Regions from separate parts of the Jeotgalibaca porci genome, predicted to be linked through region 1. Evidence: riboswitches for the same ligand, from Rfam matches in the RefSeq annotation. Region 1 holds a riboswitch; the other holds the start of a gene.
The links. A riboswitch is a leader RNA that binds a small molecule or an ion and turns the genes downstream of it on or off. The one in region 1 is predicted to bind magnesium.
Positions count from the first base shown of each region.

Region 2: linked by a shared signal. The riboswitch ahead of mgtE (magnesium transporter) and the one ahead of mgtA (magnesium-translocating P-type ATPase) in region 1 are both predicted to bind magnesium.

Region 1 is NZ_CP049889.1:222,738-233,693, forward strand. It holds gene mgtA (magnesium-translocating P-type ATPase) at 1-1,246, opposite strand, end outside; M-box (ykoK) riboswitch at 1,432-1,597, opposite strand; gene G7058_RS01305 (glucose-6-phosphate isomerase) at 1,709-3,055, opposite strand; gene G7058_RS01310 (hypothetical protein) at 3,104-3,484, opposite strand; gene G7058_RS01315 (CvfD/Ygs/GSP13 family RNA-binding post-transcriptional regulator) at 3,528-3,914, opposite strand; gene G7058_RS01320 (peptidylprolyl isomerase) at 3,999-4,586, opposite strand; gene G7058_RS01325 (divergent PAP2 family protein) at 4,722-5,210, shown strand; gene G7058_RS01330 (NAD(P)/FAD-dependent oxidoreductase) at 5,288-6,223, shown strand; gene G7058_RS01335 (phosphatidylglycerophosphatase A family protein) at 6,246-6,752, shown strand; gene G7058_RS01340 (TIGR01906 family membrane protein) at 6,771-7,397, opposite strand; gene G7058_RS01345 (TIGR01457 family HAD-type hydrolase) at 7,397-8,173, opposite strand; gene G7058_RS01350 (YutD family protein) at 8,188-8,823, opposite strand; gene G7058_RS01355 (bifunctional metallophosphatase/5'-nucleotidase) at 8,841-10,223, opposite strand; gene G7058_RS01360 (MarR family winged helix-turn-helix transcriptional regulator) at 10,364-10,816, opposite strand.
Region 2 is NZ_CP049889.1:1,865,495-1,876,450, reverse strand. It holds gene G7058_RS09535 (AEC family transporter) at 4-627, opposite strand; gene G7058_RS09530 (pyridoxamine kinase) at 632-1,486, opposite strand; gene G7058_RS09525 (ECF transporter S component) at 1,638-2,117, shown strand; gene G7058_RS09520 (hypothetical protein) at 2,353-3,072, opposite strand; gene mgtE (magnesium transporter) at 3,365-4,711, opposite strand; M-box (ykoK) riboswitch at 4,889-5,057, opposite strand; gene G7058_RS09510 (copper homeostasis protein CutC) at 5,107-5,739, opposite strand; gene G7058_RS09505 (bifunctional diguanylate cyclase/phosphodiesterase) at 5,839-7,527, opposite strand; gene G7058_RS09500 (tocopherol cyclase family protein) at 7,680-8,648, shown strand; gene G7058_RS09495 (ROK family protein) at 8,922-9,797, opposite strand; gene nrdF (class 1b ribonucleoside-diphosphate reductase subunit beta) at 9,994-10,944, opposite strand.

The DNA.
Region 1 (10,956 bases):
CATCAATTTTTTCTGCAGGTTCAAAAGGTGTTTCACTGCGATTTTCCTCTACAAATTCAATTACAGCGTGATCCATAACGTTTTTCCAGCCCGTTTGGTAATAGGCATTCATATACGTTAAGGCTAAGACGTCTTCGCTTTCGTTACCCAGTGGGTCTAGGTGCTGCACTAACACCACTTTATCTTCCGTAATCGTTCCGGTTTTATCTGTACAAAGAACATCCATTGCACCTAAGTTTTGAATCGCATTCAATTCTTTAACGATTACTTTTTTACGTGACATTGTTATTGCACCTTTTGCAAGGTTACTTGTCACAATCATTGGCAACATTTCCGGAGTTAACCCTACCGCAATAGCAATCGAGAAGAAAAATGCCCCAGCCCAATCTCCTTTAGAAATACCGTTAACAAGGAAAACAATCGGCACCATTACGCCCATAAAACGTAAAAGAACTTTACTCACGTTTTTTACGCCACGATCAAAACTCGTCTCGCCACGAGAAGTCGTTGACTGGGAAGCGATATCTCCAAAAAAGGTAGACTGCCCTGTCTTTAACACCAATGCTTTTCCTTGACCACTAAGAACATCAGTCCCCATAAAGGCTAAATTTTCGAAATCCAGTGCCGTTACATTTTTCGGCTCTTCTCCTTCACTTTCATTCGCTACATATTTTTCTACAGGTAACGATTCGCCTGTTAACGAAGATTGGTTAACGAATAAATCCTTCGTCCAGAGTAAACGTGCATCGGCTGGAATCATGTCCCCCGTTGAAAGATTAACAATATCCCCTGGTACAACTTCATCGATCGGAATCTCTTTTGTTATTCCTTCTCGTGTAACAGAGCACGTCGTCTCAATTAATTCTTTTAACGCGAGGCTCGCTTTTTGAGAACGGTATTCTTGGAAAAAGTGCAGCCCTGCACTAAACAGAATCATTAATCCCATAATAATACTTGCATCGTAGTCTTTCGTAAATGCTGAAACTACCATTAAGAGTCCTAACACATAAATAAACGGATCATTAAAACCTTGTAAGAGTAAACGATACCAAGGCGTTGGCTTTTGTGTAGCCACTTCATTTAACCCGTATTTCTCCAAGCGTTTTTCAGCTTGAACGTGAGTCAAACCTTCTAGATTTGTACTCAGTTCTGCTAGTACCCCGTCATTTGATAGACGTCCTAGTCTAACCAATTCACTGTTTTTTGACTTTTTCTCTACATAAATATGTTTCTTTTTATTTGTCATTGCTATCGCTCCTTTTAAAGTGTGTCAGGTCATCATCCTGCTCTTCAGTACCTGCTTTATTATTATCCCTCTGATGTGGATTCATCCCAACCACCTCCTCGCACAATAGCCTTTAAAAACGAAAAAACCCTACTCCAATGAAGTAGGGCTTAACAAATAAATAGACGTAGCTATATATACTATCGTTTTGACCTCTTCGTCGAGTTTTAGCACTGCATGGCATAGGGGTTTCCCCCAGCTACATTAAGAATCCCCTTAATTCGAAGATTCCTGGTAACCCATTGGTGTCTTTGGACATTTCTGGGCAGTAGCGTATCTCACATGCAGACGCCTCACCTAACAAGGCTATTCAATTTTTTATCCTCAACTAGTATAGCGAACTTATTCAAATAGAGCAACCAATAAAGAGTAAACAAAAAAAGAAGCGCGTACCTTTTTTCAGTACACGCCTCTTTCCTTAGCTTATAAACGTTCGTTCAACTCTTTAGCAAGTTCTTCAAATCCTGGTTTACCCAGTAAAGCAAACATATTTTTCTTGTATGCTTCTACACCTGGTTGGTCAAACGGATTTACGCCATTCAAGTAACCAGAAATAGCTACTGCAATTTCAAAGAAATAAATCATATAGCCTAATGAGTAAGCATCCATCGCTGGAATAGTTAGCAACAAGTTCGGAACTTCGCCGTCTGTATGTGCCAACAACGTTCCTTGATACGCTTTTGTATTAACGAAGTCAATGTCTTTACCTTCCAAATACTTCAAGCCATCCAAATCTTCCGCTAATTCCGGAATCTGAATATTTTTACGTGGTTTGTCTACTTTAATGACTGTTTCGAAGATATTGCGTTGTCCGTCTTGGATATATTGACCCAATGAGTGCAAGTCAGTAGAGAAGTTCGCACTTGATGGGTAAATACCTTTATTATCTTTACCTTCTGATTCCCCGAATAATTGTTTCCACCATTCAGAGAAATATTGCATACCTGGCTCATAATTAATAAGCAATTCAGTAACTTTACCTTTACGGTATAGGATATTACGGATTACGGCATATTGATAAGCCTCATTTTTTGTTAGATCGGAAGTTGTATATTCTTTTTGAGCATCACGCGCACCTTGCATCATTGAATCGATATCTGCTCCACTAACAGCGATTGGCAATAGACCTACTGCTGTCAACACCGTGAAGCGTCCACCAATTTCATCCGGAATTACGAAAGTTTCGTATCCTTCTGTATCCGCTTCGTGCTTAGCAGCGCCACGTGCTTTATCAGTTGTTGAATAAATACGTTTACGTGCTTCTTCTTTACCGTATTTTTTAATCAACAATTCTTTGAATACACGGAAAGCGATAGCTGGTTCAGTCGTTGTACCTGATTTAGAAATCATGTTGACAGAAAAGTCGCGATCGCCGATTACTTCAATTAAGTCAGCTAAGTACGTAGAACTGATACTGTTTCCAGCAAAGAAGATTTGTGGTGTTTTACGAGCCGCGTCATCTTGCAAGTTATAGAATGTATGATTCAAGAAATCAATTGCAGCGCGTGCTCCAAGGTAAGAACCGCCAATACCGATTACAACCAGTACTTCTGAGTCTTCTTGAATTTTCTTAGCTGCAGCTTTAATACGTTTATACTCATCTTTATCGTATGTTTCAGGCCATTCAACCCAACCAGTAAAATCACTACCCGCGCCTGTACCTTCGCGAAGCGCTTTATCTACTGTGGTGACTTGGTCTTGTAAATACGTTAGTTCATGTTCATTAAAAAACGTTAATGCTTTAGTATAATCAAATTGAATATGTGCCATTCCAAACCCTCCATCTATTGTTCGTCCATTTTGAACCAAAGAATTTTATTAATTTACGGGGACAGTTCCATAATCATACGTATCTAATAAAGTAGTCAGTTCTTTAGAACGTCTCCAAGCCACGTCCTCAGTCCCAGCTAATAATACATTTGGATCTTCCGGTCGCTCTACTAAATCAAAAACAAATAACGAAACATTATTCGCATCTGCCTTTAAGTGCGCAAGATCCATAAGGCGAAAAGAGTCCGATTGTACATTAACAAATTTCAGCAGATGTTCCATGATGACACCCATCGGTAACTTGCCGCCGATTTCTGACTTTGCACTTAAAAATGAGATAGATTCTCCTCTATTATCGACAAGAAAATAAGTTTCTCCCTGGGCATTTGTTACCATGATAGTCCCTGCAACTACCCCTCTTTCAGCCATGACCAACCATCCCTCTTCCTAAAAAAGATATGTGTAAATATAATCATTCAAATTCTGCAATGCGGTTTTGCTCATCTTGTTGTGCTTCTTCTATCCATGTTGGCATAATATTACGCAGTGTTTCAAATCCTATTTGTGGAGTATAGCGTCGTCTTCTGTGTCTCTTTGGTTTGACATTAGACGGTATATCTAAAGTCTCCAAAGCACGCAACGATAAACTTATTTTTTTTGTGTATTCATCAATGTCAATAACCATTGCCTCAACTTCATCACCGATAGCGATAATTTCATCGAGATTGGTCACATAGCCATGCTGACATTCAGATATATGAATAAGGCCTTGTGTATGTTTATCTAAAGCAACAAATACACCATATGATTGAATTCCAGTTACTCTACTGGTAATGATATCTCCAATTTTGTATTCCATAAGTTGTTACTTCCCTTCTATTCACAAGCCATTATAGCATGGAAAGCACACTATTTGTTGATTTCCACAGTCATTCGCAAAGGACTATAGGATTTCAATTCCAGTAATAACCACGTCATCAACAGGTTTGTCATTTGCGCCTGTTTCAACTGCTTCAATCGCGTAAACAACGTCCATACCTGAACGTACTTGTCCAAATACTGTATGCCGATGATCCAACCATGGCGTTCCACCATTTTTGCCGTATTCTGCTACTACTTCTGCTGGCCAACCGCCTTTTTCCAATTGTGACAATACACTAGGCTCTACATCACGTTTAGTTACAATAAAGAATTGGCTTCCGTTTGTATTGGGACCAGCATTCGCCATCGATAATGCACCATGTAGGTTGAATGCATTCAAACTGAATTCATCTTCAAAAGAGTCAGCCCAAATACTTTGTCCACCCATACCTGTTCCAGTTGGGTCTCCCCCTTGAATCATAAAGTCTTCAATAACGCGATGGAAAATAACACCGTTATAATAACCTTTTTCAGCTAGCGCTAAGAAGTTCTCTACTGCTTTAGGTGCTACCTCCGGGAATAGACTGATATGGATATCACCCTTGTTTGTTTGCATAATAATGTTTTTTTCGTTTGTTGCTTTTTCTACTAATTGCGGAAATTCATTCATTACTTCTCCTCCTTTTTTTCTATTTTACCATTTAAGACCATTTGATTCTATAATCTTTGTTTTTTTGTTAGTAGCAAAGAAACGTTTCATGTTATCATTGAAGCATATTAAAAATAAGAATAAGGATACAGAGCCATGATAATATTTAATAATTTTCCATTAGTTTGTTCATTAACAGCGATTTTCTTTACGCAAGCGATTAAATTTCCTATCGCCTTGTTATTAAAAGATCGTAAAACATCTTTATCAATTGTGACGACCACAGGTGGTATGCCCAGCTCACATTCAGCGGGAGTAACAGCTTTGATTACCGCACTTATTCTAGAGTACGGGTATACATCCGGTTACGTAGCAATTGCCACAACGTTTGGCGTTATCGTCATGTTTGACTCAATGGGGGTAAGGCGTCAAAGCGGTGAACAAGGTATCGTGATTGAAGATATCTTGGAAGAAATAAAACTGCTTGCCCGTTTACATTCGAAAGATGGCATTAAAGTGGATCGAAAATTAATTATTCGTAAGTACTTGGGCCACAAGCCTTTAGAAGTATTTGTTGGTTTATTAACGGGAATATTCATTACTTTTGTAGTGAATATGATTTATATCCGTTTAGGTTTTCTGTAAGTTTAGTTGGAGGGGTAAGAGTGTTAGAAGAAAAAGATATTTATGACATTACAATTATTGGGGGCGGTCCTGCCGGTATGTTTACAGCGTTTTATGCCGGTTTGCGACAAGCAAAGGTAAAAATTATTGAAGCTCTTCCGCAAATTGGTGGTCAACCAGGAATGCTCTATGCGGAAAAAGTGATTTACGACATTCCGGCACTCCCTGCAATCACCGGTGGTCAACTGGTTGATAACTTGAATGAACAATTGAGTCGTTTTGATACGACAATTTGTTGCGGAGAAGAAGCTTTCGAGTTAGAGAAAAATGAAGATGGTATCTTCGAAATTCAAACCTCTAAGCAAACCCATTATTCAAAGGCAGTGATTATTTCTGCCGGTAACGGTGCTTTCCGCCCTCGGAAACTCGAGATAGATAATGCTGATTTGTACGAGAACTCAAATTTACATTATTTCGTAAATAATATCGAAAGTTTTCGTGATCGGACTGTCGCAATATGCGGAGGTGGAGATTCTGCGGTTGATTGGGCTCTGACGTTAGAACCAATCGCCAAGAAAGTAATTTTGATTCACCGACGCCCGCAATTTAGAGCACAGGAACACAGTACACATCTGTTAGCGAAGTCTTCAGTTGAAATAGTGACGCCTTACGTTCCAAAAACGATTAACGGTGATGGCGTTAAACTATCCAGCGTTATTCTACAGGAAGTTAGAAAAGACAACACGATGGAAATCGAAATTGATGATTTCTTAATCAACTATGGCTTTTCTTCTTCAATCGGTGCAATGAAGAAATGGGGATTCGCTGTTAAAGGGAACGCCATCACGATCAATTCAAAAATGGAAACGAGTATTCCCGGGGTTTATGCCGTAGGAGATATTTCCTCATACGATGGGAAAGTTAAATTAATCGCAACAGGGTTTGGAGAGGCTCCGACCGCTGTAAACAATGCGATGGTCTATATTAATCCAGATACTCGAATTCAACCAATGCACAGTACAAGTTTATTCTAATCAAGTTTAGGAGGATGAAGAAATGGTAAAAAGTGCTAGCGAACTACACGCGAAGGCAACCTCACTTCTCAAGGAACGTGGTGTTGAAATAGAAGATATTGCAAAATTGGTGATGTTTTTACAGAAAGAATACGTTGACGACTTATCAATGGAACTGTGTTGCGAGAACGTGCAATCTGTTCTCTTGAAAAGAGAAGTTCAAAATGCCGTCATTACAGGAATTGAACTTGATATGTTAGCGGAAAAAGGAGTATTATCCCAACCCTTACTAGATATCGTCATTAATGACGAAGGCCTATTCGGTATCGACGAGATTCTAGCGTTATCAATTGTAAACGTCTATGGTTCAATTGGTTTCACAAATTACGGTTATATCGATAAAGTAAAGCCCGGCATTTTGAAACATTTGAATGACAAAAATGACGACCAGTGCCATACTTTCCTCGATGATATCGTAGGTGCTATCGCAGCAGCCGCTGCGAGCCGCATTGCCCATGACGATCCAAATAAATCTGAAATTATGAAATAAAAAAAGAGCTTTGGGGTTTTACAGCCCCAGAGCTCTTTTTGTATAGCGATGTATCAACCATAAACCAACTTCTAAAAGACCGAACACCAAGATAAAGCAATGCATGAAAAATTCTTGCGGCAAGGCCAGAATGATTGGATCTGTTCGGTAATCGAACAACCACGCATCATTGTTAAAAAACACTTCGTGAAATGTAGTAAAAAGTTGATCAAAATTAATAAAAATAAAGAACAAAGCAATAATTGGTAAAATGATCATTATTCTGGTTGGCTGAATCAATTCGTACAGCGTGTTCGTTCTCTTCTTATGACGTAAAAAGAAAAAAGACAGAGGCGCGCTGATAAATAAAATAGCGTAATCCAATAAAAATAATACTTTTACTTCATAAAAATGGAACAGACCGCTTTCTGACGACGGAAAGTCTGGCATTTGAAGGGATTCAATCCAGGGGTAATTCAGATAATCAATCAAAATGCGATAATTTTCAAGTATCGTTTCTTTGGACAAGCCCGTACGCGCCGGGATGTTAAAATAATCGACATCAAAGGCGAACATCGGGGTAAAGTTGATAGTAAAGGCAATCGCAAAAGAAAGAATGCATAGAAAGATTGCTAATAATCCCAAACTATTTTTTATCGTTCTCATTACTCAAACCGCCATTCGCTTAAATCATTAAGAATATGCGTCGGCTTATTGGTAATTTCTTCCAAGTCTTCCACCGTCGTTACGCCGGTGAGAGCTAAAAGCGTATCCACGCCATAGTTCATTCCAGCCAGGATATCGGTGTTATAATTGTCCCCCACCATTACAACCTCTTCTTTAGTCAACCCAATTCGCTCTAAAGCGCCATCCATAATATAACCAAATGGCTTGCCGATTATGAGTGGCTCTCTTTGAGTACTTATCTTCAAGAAAGCCGTTAGAGAGCCTGCACCCGGCATCATACCATTTTCGGTTGGTAAATTAACATCGGGGTTCGTGGCAATAAAGGCTGCACCGTTTCGAATCGCTGTACTCGCAGTCGCCAATTTGTCATAAGTCACAAAACGATCCATTCCTTGAATGACCACTTCGATGTCCTTTTCAACTAAGAGGAGTCCCGCTGCTTCTACTTGCCGTTGTAAAGCCGGTTCCCCAACTACAAACGTCCGAGCACCTGGGTAATTCTTTTTGGCAAAATCGACGGCAGCCATACCGCTTGTATACACGTGTTCTGGAGCCGCATCAATACCACTTACAGCTTTTAAGTGTGCGACTACATCTTCTTGGGATTTCGTTGCATTATTAGTGACATACAAGTAAGGGATGCCACGTGCATCGAGTTCTGATATAAATTTTTTCGCTGTTGGAATAGGGTTTGTCCCCGCGTAAACTGTTCCATCCAGGTCAATAAAGAAACCTTTATACGTTTTAATTGTCATCTACCTCCGCATTTTCACTCTTCAATCTTATGAATTTGAAAACTTGTTTTTGGTTTATCCGGTGAAACCTCTGTATTGGGTTTTTTCTGGATATCTCTTCTTTTGTTTTTATCCGTTTGTTTGATAACAAAATTTTTCTTTTTGTCACCCTTCGTCTCTGCAGGAGCAGCTACCGGCTCGATTACCTCATTTATGTGAGCAGTAGGTTTTCTCTTTTTCTTCCGTTTATTGCGTGCCTTCTTCGTTTCGGAGAACTCTTTTTCTAATACGAAATAAGCACAACCGAAGTTGCAGTATTCATACAAATAATCTTCTAGAAAACTAATTTTCTTATCCAATGGTGCGCGATTATTCTTATCCTGGAAAAAACCTTTGAGACGTAATTGATCATAGCCCCAGTCTCCCACAATGTAATCGTACTTATTCAAAATCGTATTATAACGATCTGCAATCGCTTCTTCGTCAATAGCATCACGATAATTAACTACAATATTAAACATGATATTTTCTATTTTAATTTTATTATCTTCCACCAATTCAACTTGGCTTAGATTCTTTTTCTTTTCTTCTTTTACTACTTCGCCTGTTTCAGCACTATCTTCTAGCTTTTTAATAACTTTCTCTTTGTAGGATCTACTCTTTTGTTTCACGCTTACACCTCATTCATTCACAAAATTGGAAAACGGTCCTCTAAGTAAAGGGAAACGACATCCCTTAAAAAATACGGAAATAAAAGTTCAACATCGCCTTTATTCTCGATTAATGGAAAGGAGCTAATATAGCGGTAATGATCGACCGTCACAAAACGCACTTCTTGATCATCGCTTAAGGCCATTCCCTTATAATAAATAATTTTTTGAGTAGTATCTACCCGGATGCCTTTGTAAACTAGCTCTCCAAAGATTTTACCACGAAAGCCCATTCCAGTCACTGCCTTGGTCCGTAAATCGTCTCGCATGTCTTCCATGCCCCAGATAAGTTGTTTGAATATGTTCCCAGGCATCTTACAGACGATTAACCGCATCGGATGGGGTAAAATCCGGTGCATCATTTCTTTAGTAACTACTCCCGCTTTCAAATCGTCTAAAAATAGGCCGGAATTGAGGAGTCCAATGTCACACTTGGAATACGCACAAATGGCATCCAGCCCCAGATGGACAAGGTCTGTCTCTTTTTGCCAATCTGTCGTTAATGTGACTGGCATATCAGCAATTTCTTTTGCTTTTAAGAGTTGCTTCCCTTTAGTGAGATAGCTCTGCACTTCACTGGCATCAATCGGTTCAACGGGTAATGTCTCACAGGTAATTAATTCTGTTTCTAGATTAATAGGTATATTTTGATTTAAAGTGATGGTTGTGTGCCCAATATACGTGCCCCATTTTCCACCACCTGTTAATAAGGTACCTTCGATTTTGCGGCCTTGTGGTAAGACATGGTGCGTATGCGCACCAATAATCACGTCGATATCTTCGTACATCTCTGCCATATGCTCATCTTCGATAATTCCCATATGAGATAATAATACAATGACATCTGTTTGTGTTCTTAGTTCAGTTAAGAGTTGTGGCAATACTTCAAATGATTCTTTAGGCAGCCATCCGTTAGGAATGTAGCTTAGATAAAGAGGCGCTGTCAGGCCAATTATACCAACTCTGACGCCTTCATCCGTCGTCTTAATGATATACGGTTTCGCCCATCCCGGGATTCGATCATCTTCATTATCCACCATATTGGCCAGAACAATTGGAAAATTGGCATCACGATAGAGGTTATTGAGAATGTTTTTAGAATTTCCTATTCCTTCATTATTTCCAATCGTTACGGCATCGTATTGAACTTGATTCATAAGCATAATATTCGCATAGCCGTCCGTCGCTTCTGTCAATGGATGCACCCGATCCAGAAAATCTCCAATATCAAACAAAAAGACAGATTCACCTAACGCCTGGTGCTCTTTCTTTTTCTGATTCAAATAACGCCGAATCTTGGGCCAATTTTCAAAATGTGAATGAAGATCGTTTACATGATAGAAGTGAATTTTAGTTTCCATGGGTATCCCTACTTTATTGGATTATGTCTATATAAATAGTTTATCATAGTACGGGCCATTCTAGACAAACGATTGCCCTTCTTTGGATAAAAGAAAGAGGCCAGGACATATTCTTGTCCCAGCCTCATTGCAATCATTCATTAAGATTGTGATTTATTCCATTCTTCGGCATGTAAGCCAACTTTTTTGACTAAATCAGCATAAATAGAAAGTTCTTCCGGTTCTAGAACCGAGAAAATTTGAATAATATCTTCTTCATTGATTGGGAAGATTTCATCCATTAACTTTCTACCTTCTTCTGTAATACCTGTATAAATAACACGTCGGTCTGTTTCACACGGGTTACGATGAACCAACCCTTTGTTTTCAAGTTTGTCAATCACGTATGTTAAACTGCTGCTCGCAAGTAAGATTTTCTTACCAATGCTTTGAATAGGTTGTTCGCCTTTATGGTACAACAACTCCAAGACACCAAATTCGGATGTATTCAGTCCGAACTTTGAGATACTACGTTTGATGCTTTCTTGAACATGTTGTGAGGACCTCATTAATACCGTTAGTGCTTTCAATGAATCTTGTGCACGTTCTGCCATTTTCATTCCTCCAATTTCTTTCGACTCCGAGATAATAATACCATTGTTATTGGAATATGTCAAAAAAACCTATCCGAATTAGGAGTATTTGCCTGAATGGTGTAACCGGCAGATAAATTGAGTTAATGAGCGGCCTACGT
Region 2 (10,956 bases), 660 kb from region 1:
TTTTCAGTGTCTACTTTGAAGGGAGCTTATCATATTCCCCAGACTCACCAATGTTTTCGAAAGTAAAGAAGGCAGCTGAATATCAAAGAGAAACAGCAAGAGTGCCAAAAAAGCCGATATAATAGCGGGATTTAGTAGCAATTTTCGTAAATCAATCGTCTGTTTCTTCTTCCCTCTGGAAATGAAATAAACACCTAACGAATACACGAGGATATTATTCGGAATATTGAAGATAGAAGCATAAAACAGCCCACTTGTTCCAAACAAGGCCAATACCACGGGTAATCCCATAAAGCCGTTATTCGCAAACACAGTCACAAATTGTAGAACGCCTATTTCATCCGGCTTTACTTTGAAAAGCTTCGGGATAAAAAACGCTAATAAGGTAAAAAATACATAGGAACTGCTCGCAACGAAAAGAACGATTAAACTGTCCCACTTCGATCCAGCCACTGCCCCACCATCCGTTGCTGACAAAATTAACGCCGGTACTGTAACATAATTAATTAAAGTCGCAAAATTCATTTCCGCATGGTCATCAAGCAATTTCATTCGTGCCACGCTATAACCGATTAGCATCACAAGCATCAAAAGCAGTAACTGTTCCACCACAACTAGGGGGTTCATTTATTTATCTCCCTTCATGAACGGATTGCATCAGAAATGGTAAATCTGTTTCAAATTGTACGCCAAACAGCGGGTCTGACTCACTATTGATGGTTCTTTGAATCACACGGTTGACATACGCTACGGCGATTGTTGTCGCCTCTTCTAATGTTTTTTTCTGAAATAAAAGACCTCCAACAGTACTAGAAAATAAATCACCCGTGCCATCAAAGTGCCCCTGATGCCATTTATCGAAACAATAGTTAATATCAGGGGAACCAGCATAATGACTGGCTGCTCCTAACTCTTCGTCATTAAAACGCACGCCTGTTAAAATAGTTGTGCGACTATTCAGAGCTGCAAGCTCCTTAATAATTTCTTCTACATATTCTTTTGTATACGGTCCACTTTTATAGGGACGATCCAGCAATAAACTCGCCTCGGTCATGTTCGGGATTATAACTGAAACCGCGCTACAGAGTTCGCGCATTTCACGAACGTAACCAGCATCAAAGCCCGTGTATAAAAAACCATGATCTCCCATTACTGGGTCCAAAATGGCGATACCGTCCGGCTTCAAAAAGTCTCGAATGATGCGCTTCACCAGAGCAATCTGTTCAGTCGAACCCAAATACCCGATTAAAACACCGTCATATTTGATACCCAAAGATTGCCAATGATTTAATATCTTTTTTATCTCATTTGTTAAATCAAGGTAAGTAAAATCTGAAAAACCGATCCCCGTATGCGTACTTAAAAGGGCTGTCGGTAAAATATTCACGGCATTATTTAAGCAGCTTAAAACGGGAACAGCGACGTTCGCTGAAATCCGGCAACTGGCGGATATATCTTGTATTACTAAAACACGCGGTTGGTGCATTACACATCCGCCTCCTTTTTAATCTATCTAGATTATTGTACCAAAAGAAAGCAAGTGATGTGGCATTAATATTACTTAGTGGGTAGGCTTCTCTAATTCGATATTCATTTTTAAGCAATCATGTATAATATGATGAAAAAGGAGTGTTCGAATGAAAAGAAATAAAACACACCAATTGGTTCTGTTCGCCATGTTCGCTTCATTAACAACGGTTATGACCCTACTCTTTCGCATTCCAATCCCGAGTGCACAAGGGTATGTAAATATAGGCGATACTATTTTGTTGTTGGCCGCTTTAATTTTAGGACCGGCCGCCGGTTTTTGGGCAGGTGCCATTGGTTCTGCTTTGGCAGATATGATTGCAGGTTATGCCATGTATATCCCCTTTACTTTTTTCGTAAAAGGACTAGAAGGTCTTTTTGCTGGAGTTCTATATAAAAAAACTGGAAAGATCTATTTTGCAGTATTTATACCCGCAATCTGGATGACAGCCGGCTATTTTCTGACGGATTGGTTCTTGTATGGATTAGCAGCAGCGTTCGCGGCCTCACCTATGAACCTCTTACAAGGTATCGTCGGTGCAGCCTTTGCTATTATTCTTTATAAAGTCTTAATGCCCATCTTAAAGTAACTAAATAGCTCACTCAAACTGATTTTTCAATCTGAGTGAGCCTTTTTGCGAAAAATAGCTCACTCAAAACGATTTTTCGATCTGAGTGAGCTATTTACGGTAAAAATCTATTATTATACCCTCCTTGGAACAAAAGGAAAAAACGTGAAAATAATGAATGACTTTCCCCCAGAAACTTATAAACCCTATACTATGAAAAAATCAGTACTGGGCGTTTTCCCCAGTACTGATTTTTTTATTCACTCAATTCCAATTCAGGGTTCTTTTCCAGTTCAACCACGCGTTTGCGGCGTAAGTAGAAATAGCCGATTAAAACAATTAACAATGAACCCAGTGCATCCACAATCAAATCTTCCATTGTGTCGCGCACTGCTTCTCGCCCTATAAGCATCTCACCCTCAAATGTTATAAATTTCTGCATATTTGTACCGAGAATACCGTCCGCCATAAATTCATATATTTCCCAAACTACGCCAGATGTCAATGCAAAGCAAAATGCGAAAAACGATACAAAGCCTGGACTCAAGCGTAAATTCAACTTCTCAATTCCCGTCATAAAATTAACCAACATGAAGCCGACTGCTCCCAGCATTCCTGCACTAAAAAAATGCAGAACAGCATCCCAATTTGGAAATAAGAAATAAAAATTCCGTACTTCCCCTAAATAAATAGCTAAAAATAAAAAGATTATATAAATAATTTCGATTACATTCGGAATATCAATTTCAAAGTGGTTTTCCACTCTTTGTGGTAAAAAAATAACGAGAGCGCCAAACGTACACTGTAAAATCATTAAGATATAATCACTCTTCATTCGCTCTCCCTCAATGCCGGTAGCTTCTTCAGGTGCTTGAAAGAACATGTAGACCGCAAAAATAATTGAAGCCACCAATAGTATAAATACAATTCCTAAAAGTAAATTCTTTCCTTTCGTTAAACGTCCTTCATTCTTCATATACTCCTCCTTCATACATTATTTTTGTGAACAAGCGACAATCCTACTATTATAAGCCAAAAAATTAAGAGAAGCGAATTTTATAAATCAGGCCGCCTGTCATTAACTATCTTAACTCCTTTATCCGCATTATAAAAGTACCTGATATTAAAAAGCAAAAGATATCCTTTTACGTTCCACCACAATCTAGAAATGTTGGTTTTCCTTGGTTTTTTAAGCTCTTTTTTAGCTCTCGAGCAAGCAAAAAAGGAGCGAAGGACTCTTATCCCTCTCTCCTTCTATATTTAGTATTCTATAATAAATGTAACAGGTGCGTTGCAATTGAAAAATAAATGATTAAGCCTAAAGCATCATTTATGGTTGTGATAAACGGACCTGAAGCAACAGCCGGGTCAAGCTTGAATTTATGGATGATAACCGGTATAACAGCTCCAACAACATTGGATAAACTTAGCGTTAGAAGCAACGATACGGCGATAATAATTCCTAAAATGGTATTACCATAAAATAAGGCTACAATTAAACCAAGAACGATTCCAGCAGCAGCTCCTATTATGGTCCCTACCAGAAATTCTTGCCAAATCGTTTTCCAGAATTCCTCACTAAACGGATTATCTCCGACTGATAATTTTCGAACAGCAACCGCAAGCGATTGTGTCCCCACATTTCCGGCTGAATCCATAATGATAGGAATAAATGCCGCCAACAAAACGACTTGATTTAATGTATCTTCAAACGAACTAATTAACGAAGCACTTATCATTCCTAAAAAGACCAATATAATAATCCAAGGCATCCGCACGCGGGCATCATTCCAGACACTTTCTTTAGCATTAGTGCTAGAGTCTGATTTACTAATTGCCGCAAATTCGTGGAAATCTTCTGTGACCTCTTCCGTTAATACGTCCATAACATCATCGACCGTGATAATTCCTTTCATTTTCCCAGCATCATCCAAAACTGGAATGGCAATTAAATCATATGCCTGCAGCATCTTTGCTGCCAACTCCTGGTCATTCGTAGTTGCCACCGACACTAGTTTTGTAACCATGATTTCTGTCAAAATCTTACTATCCGGATTTGTCATTAAATCACGCAACGACACAACTCCACATAGTTGCCCTTCGCCATTTAGAACATAGACATAATACACCATTTCAACTGTGAGTGCCGAAGCACGTAACCGCTCTGCGACATCTTTGACCGTTTCATTCATTGTCGCAATAACAAAACTCTTATTCATGATAGATCCAGCAGTCTCGGGATTAAAGGTCATAACTTCCTTGATTTGGCAGCGTAAATCTTCTTCTTGTAAGTGGAGTAATTCTTCTGCTTGTTCCTCCTCCAGAATGGATAGAAACTTAACAATGGTATCTGTTTCCATATAAGGCAGTAAGCCCGCTACATAATCTCGGGAAAATACCTCATAAACTTCTTTTTGTCCCTCAGTGTCCATCCATTTAAATAGATCTGAAAACTCAGCAGGTGTTAAAAAGCCTTCGATTTTCTCTTTGTTTTTCGGATACAAAGCGTGGTATAGCTCCTCTTGGTCCTTCAAGTGAAGCTTGAAGAAGCTGGAGCGGAACGCTTGGCGGTTGTTGTTTTTAGCAGCTTGGAAAATGTTTTCGTAGTTTTTCATGATTAGTAATCCCTCTCAAATAGGGGGCAATGTCCCCCTCAGTTATATTGTTTACCATTTTTTTATTGCACCTGGGCTTCGGGTCCATTACAACCACCTCCTGAAAGTTCATCTAAACAAAAAAAGCATGCTCCCAAAGAGCATGCAAAAATACAACATATGTGTACAGTAAAAGAATTCGCACCTCTTCGTCGAGTTTTAGCTCTGTACAGCATAGGGATTGTGAATCCCAGCTACGTTAAGAATTCCCTTAATTCGGAAATTCCTGTTGACCCATTGGCGTCTTTCGACGTTTCTGGGCAGCAGCATATCTCTAGTACAGTAACCTCACCTAACAAGGCTATTAAGTTTTTGTCTTAAACAGTTTAACATACTTAATTAAGCATGTCTAAGTTTTATACAATTCGAGTGCCGTGGACTTCCACAGCATCGATATGCGTCAACAATTCGTCTAAGTTGTTTTTCGTCAGTCCGCCGCCTGGCATGATTGTCATATCGGGGCTAATTTTCATCAGTTCAGCAATATTTTCAATGTTTTCAAAAATCGTTTTTTCAGCAGGTCCGCCGTGCGTTAAAATTCGTATGAATCCGTGCTCTTGCAGCCATAATAATGACTCTCTCTGTAAGTCTTTTGGTATGAGATCAAAAGCCATATGGAACACTAAAGTCATGTGTTTATTCTTTGCCAAAGTTGCGATTTCTTCCAAAAATGGTTTGTCCAATTCATTTTCGGCCGTCAAAGCACCTACTGCAATACCTTCTGGACGCAATTTGCTAATTTCTTCCAAGTCATGGATCATCATTGCTTTCTCCATAATCGAATAGACAAAATCTCCACCACGCGGTCTCAGCATAACGATAACGGATACATCATTATCATAGCAATATTCCGTTGAAACTTTTATTACCCCTAAACTTGGCGTTGTTCCGCCGACAGATAAGTTATCACAGAGTTCAATCCGTTTTGCTCCCCGATTAATTACTGCAGGTACATCTGTAAAATTTTCTACACATGCTTCTTTCAGCATCTTTCATCACCTCACATTAACTATAACCTTTTATTCTGCTGACTTCCATTCCCAGATAGTTTTATTTACAAAAATTAAAAAGCGCGAATACGGGTGATTTTATTTCCCCATATCAGCGCTTTTATTACTAAAATCCATTAAAAATTTCTCTGCCACTGATCGTTTCAGCGGTTGGCTAAAGTAGTAGCCTTGAATGCGTCGGCAGCCTAATCCAACGAGTGTATCCAGTTCTTCTTTTGTTTCGACACCTTCCGCAATCACATCAAAGTCTTTGTAATCTCTGAGTTTGAGGATACTCTCAATGAAAAGACGCCGCTTTTTATCTTTGATATGTTCGACTAATGATTTGTCCAGTTTTAGCGTAGTGATTTCAAATTCAAATAAGAAGTTGAAGTTTGAATACCCCATCCCAAAATCGTCAAGAGCAATTTTGAATCCATCTGCCAACAAATCATTAATAATCGTTATATTCTTGGCATTGGAATTCATGACCGTTCGTTCCGTAATCTCTACTTTTATTTTTTCTGGCGGAACGTCGTACTTTACGCACGTCTCCAGCAATCTCTCTCTAAAATCCTTTTGGAACAATTCAACCGGCGAAACATTAATCGAGAGTGTACCAAATTCCAGTCCTAGATCGATCCAACTGCGGGCAGTTTTTATAGTCTCTTGCAACAACCAGCGTCCAGTTTTCACGATATATCCTTTTTCTTCAGCAACAGGAATAAATTCAGCTGGTGAAACAAAGTCCAATCTTTTATTATTCCAACGCAACAGGACTTCAAATCCAGTGATTATATTATCTACAACGTTTAATTGTGGTTGATAAACAAGGTAGAATTCGTCGTTGTTCAAGGCATTAGCCAGTTCGCTTTCAATCTGCATCCCGCGATTAAACGTCTCCATCAATTCCGTATCAAAAAAACTGGCACGGTTACTGCCCTGCTCTTTAGAATGAGAAATTGCAAAGTCGGATTGTCTAATGAGTTCAATCGCATCTTTATCCGCATCCGGAAATAATGTCATACCAATGCTGACATTCAAATAAACGGGCAGCCCTTCAACAATCAGCGGCGCTTCCAACATTTTAATAATCTTTTTGCCGAGATTCTTAATTTCGTCATTACTGGTTACGTTGTCAATAAGCAGCATAAATTTATCATTCGGGAACCGCGATACTTCGTCCTTTCCACTTGTAAAGTTCAGTAAAATGCGACTCATCTGATATAAGACGATACTCCCAAACTTGAAGCCGTAGTGATTGATAAGAGAATGTAAATTGTCGATTTCGAGATACAACAAGGCTCCTATGCTATTCTCTTTCTGCTTATTCTGAATGGCATTTCCCAACTTCCGCGTCAGGTACTTTGCATCGACAAGGTTGGTTGTATAATCATTCCCTTTAAGCATCTTGTTTGCAGATACATCGTAAATAAGACCCGCTAATTTGTTCGACTCCATAATGGTGCCTTTACAAAATACCCAGTGCATTTTATCTTTGCTATCAAGGACTCTAAAGGTACTTTGGAACACTTCTTCTTTTCCATTTAAATAATTATTTAAGTCTTGAAGAGCTATTTCCAAATCTTTAGGAAACACATAACGCTCCAAAAAATCAGGTAGTGAATGAATCCCTTGTAACCGGTATCCTGATATGTGTTCAATCAATTCAAACGTACCTGTGTCCATATGCCAGGAAAACATTCCGATATCACCGGCTGCGACAACATTTTCTATAATGTCGTGTGCCTCATGTTCATCCATACTACCCTTCTTGTCGAATAACATTTTTTCATCTCCTCACGATATCCGAGAAAGCTATCATCGTAGATGATTATATCATATAGCGATACTTTTCCCTTCCGTAAACCATCTTGTTTAATAAAGCGACGCGTACTAGGGTATAGTAATAAAAAGACGAATTGGGTGTGATAGGCGCTATGAGAAAAGACAGAAACCTTTTTCAAGGGAATTTGAATAAAAAGAACTACTTCGAGGGTTGGTATTATAAACAAGTGAGTACCAATGGGAAAACAGCTATTAGTTTTATTCCTGGTATCAGTTTACATGCTAGTGATCCTCATTGTTTTGTTCAATATATTATCGTTGATGAGACGCTAGAAAATGATATTGCAACGGGGTATGTGCGTTTTCCAGTTGAGTCATTTGTTTGGAATGACGAGCCTTTCGCCGTAAAAATAGAAGATAACTTTTTCTCGGAATCGTTGGTTTCCGTTCATTTAGAAAGTGCTACTGACATAATAAGCGGTAATTTGAAATTAGGCCCACTCACTCCGATTGAATCGACAGTATTGCGTCCTACCATTATGGGACCTTTCGCCTATATTCCTAAAATGGAATGCTACCATGGTGTTACGAGCATGAATCATTATCTAGACGGCAGTCTGGAAATAAACGGTCGCATCGTTGCCTTCTCCAATGGGAAAGGTTATATCGAAAAAGATTGGGGAACGAAATTCCCTAAAAACTATGTATGGCTCCAAAGTAATCACTTTGAGGAACCGGACACCAGCCTCTTCTTTTCTATGGCTTACATTCCTTTTTACGTGCGTGACTTTTTGGGTTTCATTTCCAATATTCAATTGAATGGCAAAGAATACCGTTTTGCTACTTACAACAACAGTAAAATAAAACTATCGCTACCGTCTAATGATACCATTTTGGTGACGATGGAAAATAGTAAAGCCAAAGTTAAGATTTTCGGAAAGGCCGAGCATATGGGTAATTTGCAAGCACCCGTTCTAAGCGGCATGGATAAGACGATTAAAGAAGGCGTATCAGGCACCATCGAGTTGGAACTGTGGGATAAAGAAAATAACACTCACTATCATGGTACTGGATCCATGGCTGGCATCGAGATTGTAGACGCTGAAGATTTAGTTATGTAATTTTGGATGAGATAGATGATGTTTAGTAAAATTACTGATTCTGGACTAAGCTGCTTGCGCACTCAAATCCATTTTTACGTTTGAGGGCGCGGAATCTTGCTGAAACTGCGCACTCAAATCTATTTTTACGTTTGAGTGCGCAGGTGAGATACATTACTACAAAAAAAGGAAAGTGGTTGGCCCCAACCTCTTTCCTTTTTTATAGCATTTTAGTTTTTTTCATTTACTTCCTGCATGTTTTAAAAGAAAATACGACTCCAAACAGACAGGCTTTTAGCGTTTATCGAAAGCGACGACGGCTCCCATTAAATTCGCGTCGTTGTTGTACTGACAAGGAACCACATTCACTTCCACATCTGTTGCATTCGTTTTTTTGAGCAAGTGATGAATGCGCTCCGTTACTTCTGGAATTAGTTCTTTACGCGCTGAAATCGCGCCACCAATTACAACTTTCTCCGGATTCAAAGCTACTAAAAGTGTATGAATGCCCCTTGCCAAATTGTTTTTCAAATTTTCCACATAACGCACGGCGATGGGCTCTCCCTCCTCGGCACGGGTAAATAATTCTTTCCCAGAAATCGTTCCTTTCGGCAATCCTAATTCTTCTGTGTACAGTCTTGCAGCGCGAACCGGACTCGCTAAATCACTGAACGAAGCGTCTCCTTCCAACAGCATAAACCCAAACTCTCCACCGAATAAATTCTTACCTTTTATTAACTCTTTGTTGATAATAACCGCTCCGCCGATACCAGAGCCAATAACAATAAACAATGCGTTATCAACATCTCGCGCCGCACCGTAGGCCACTTCGGCAAGCGCTGCACAATTGGCATCATTCTCGATTGAAACAGGTACTCCTAGTAATTCACTTAATTCCGTTTGAATAGGAATGTTATGAATGTATGGAACAGCACTGAAGCCGTTAATAACACCCGCTTCTGAATCTACTGCACCCGGGCAAGAAAATGCCGCCCCACTGAATTTTTCTGTTGTTTTTTCTTGTAAAGCGTTAAATATTCGGCTTAATTCCACCTTCATTTGTTCCCAATTATCAGGTGTTTGAAATTTATCTTGTTGCTCGATTTGGTCGTCCGACCAAATGCCATATTTAACTGCTGTTCCACCAATGTCAAATACTGCTAATGCCATTTTTCCACCTTCACTTTATTCATTATTGTAATCGGATACATTCTCCTACAAATTAGTATACTATTTATACCGTCCGAAAAATACTGTCATTCTTAACAATTCTTGTCACTTACCGCTCATAATGCCTTATATAAAAAACCGCTCACTCAAAACGAAAATCCCGTTTTGAGTGAGCGGTTTGTCGCATATTATTCAGTTAAAAATCGTAATCGTCATCATCCATCGCTTCAACATTCCCCATCAAGTAACCCGAACCGACTTGTGAGAAGAAGTCATGATTAGTTGTATCTGTTGATAAGCCATTCATGACAATGGGATTGACCTGTTCTGCACTGGCATCTGGGAAAAATGGTTCAAATCCCAAATTTTGCAAAGCTTTATTCGCATTGTATTTTACAAACGTTTTGACCTCATTTGTCCAGCCGATTTGATCATACACTTCTTCCGTATACAACAATTCGTTTTCCATTAAGTCATAAAGCAGTTCATACATCCAATCGCGGATTTCAGCTTGCTCATCTTCATCTAATTGGTTATAGCCCAATTGGAATTTATAACCCAGGTACGTTCCATGAACCGATTCATCGCGGATGATTAATTTAATAATTTCTGCAACGTTTGGTAGTAGGTTATTACCTAAATACCATAACGGCGTATAAAATCCACTGTAAAATAAGAATGATTCCAGAAAGACACTGGCGATTTTCTTTTGCAACGGCGTGCCATTTTGATAAATGTCATTGATTCGTTTCGCCTTATATTGCAACGTTTCATTTGAATTGGTCCATTCGAAAATTTCTTCGATTTTGCGGTTGTTATTTAATGAAATAAAAATCGTACTATAACTTTTCGCATGAACAGACTCCATAAATAAGATATTATTTAGGACCGCTTCTTCATGCTGTGTCCGGACTGCATCCCGCATGACATTCGCGCCTTCTTCTGATTGCAAGGTATCCAAAAGCGTTAAGCCCCCAAATGCTTTGTTCACAACATCGCGCTCTTCATCGGTTAAGCTGCGCCAGTCATCCAAATCATTCGAGACAGGTATACGTGTATCCAACCAAAATTGGGACGTTAACTTTTCCCATGTATGCTTATCTAATTCATCTTCTAATTTATTCCAATCAATTGCTACATAACTCATTTTATCTTCCTC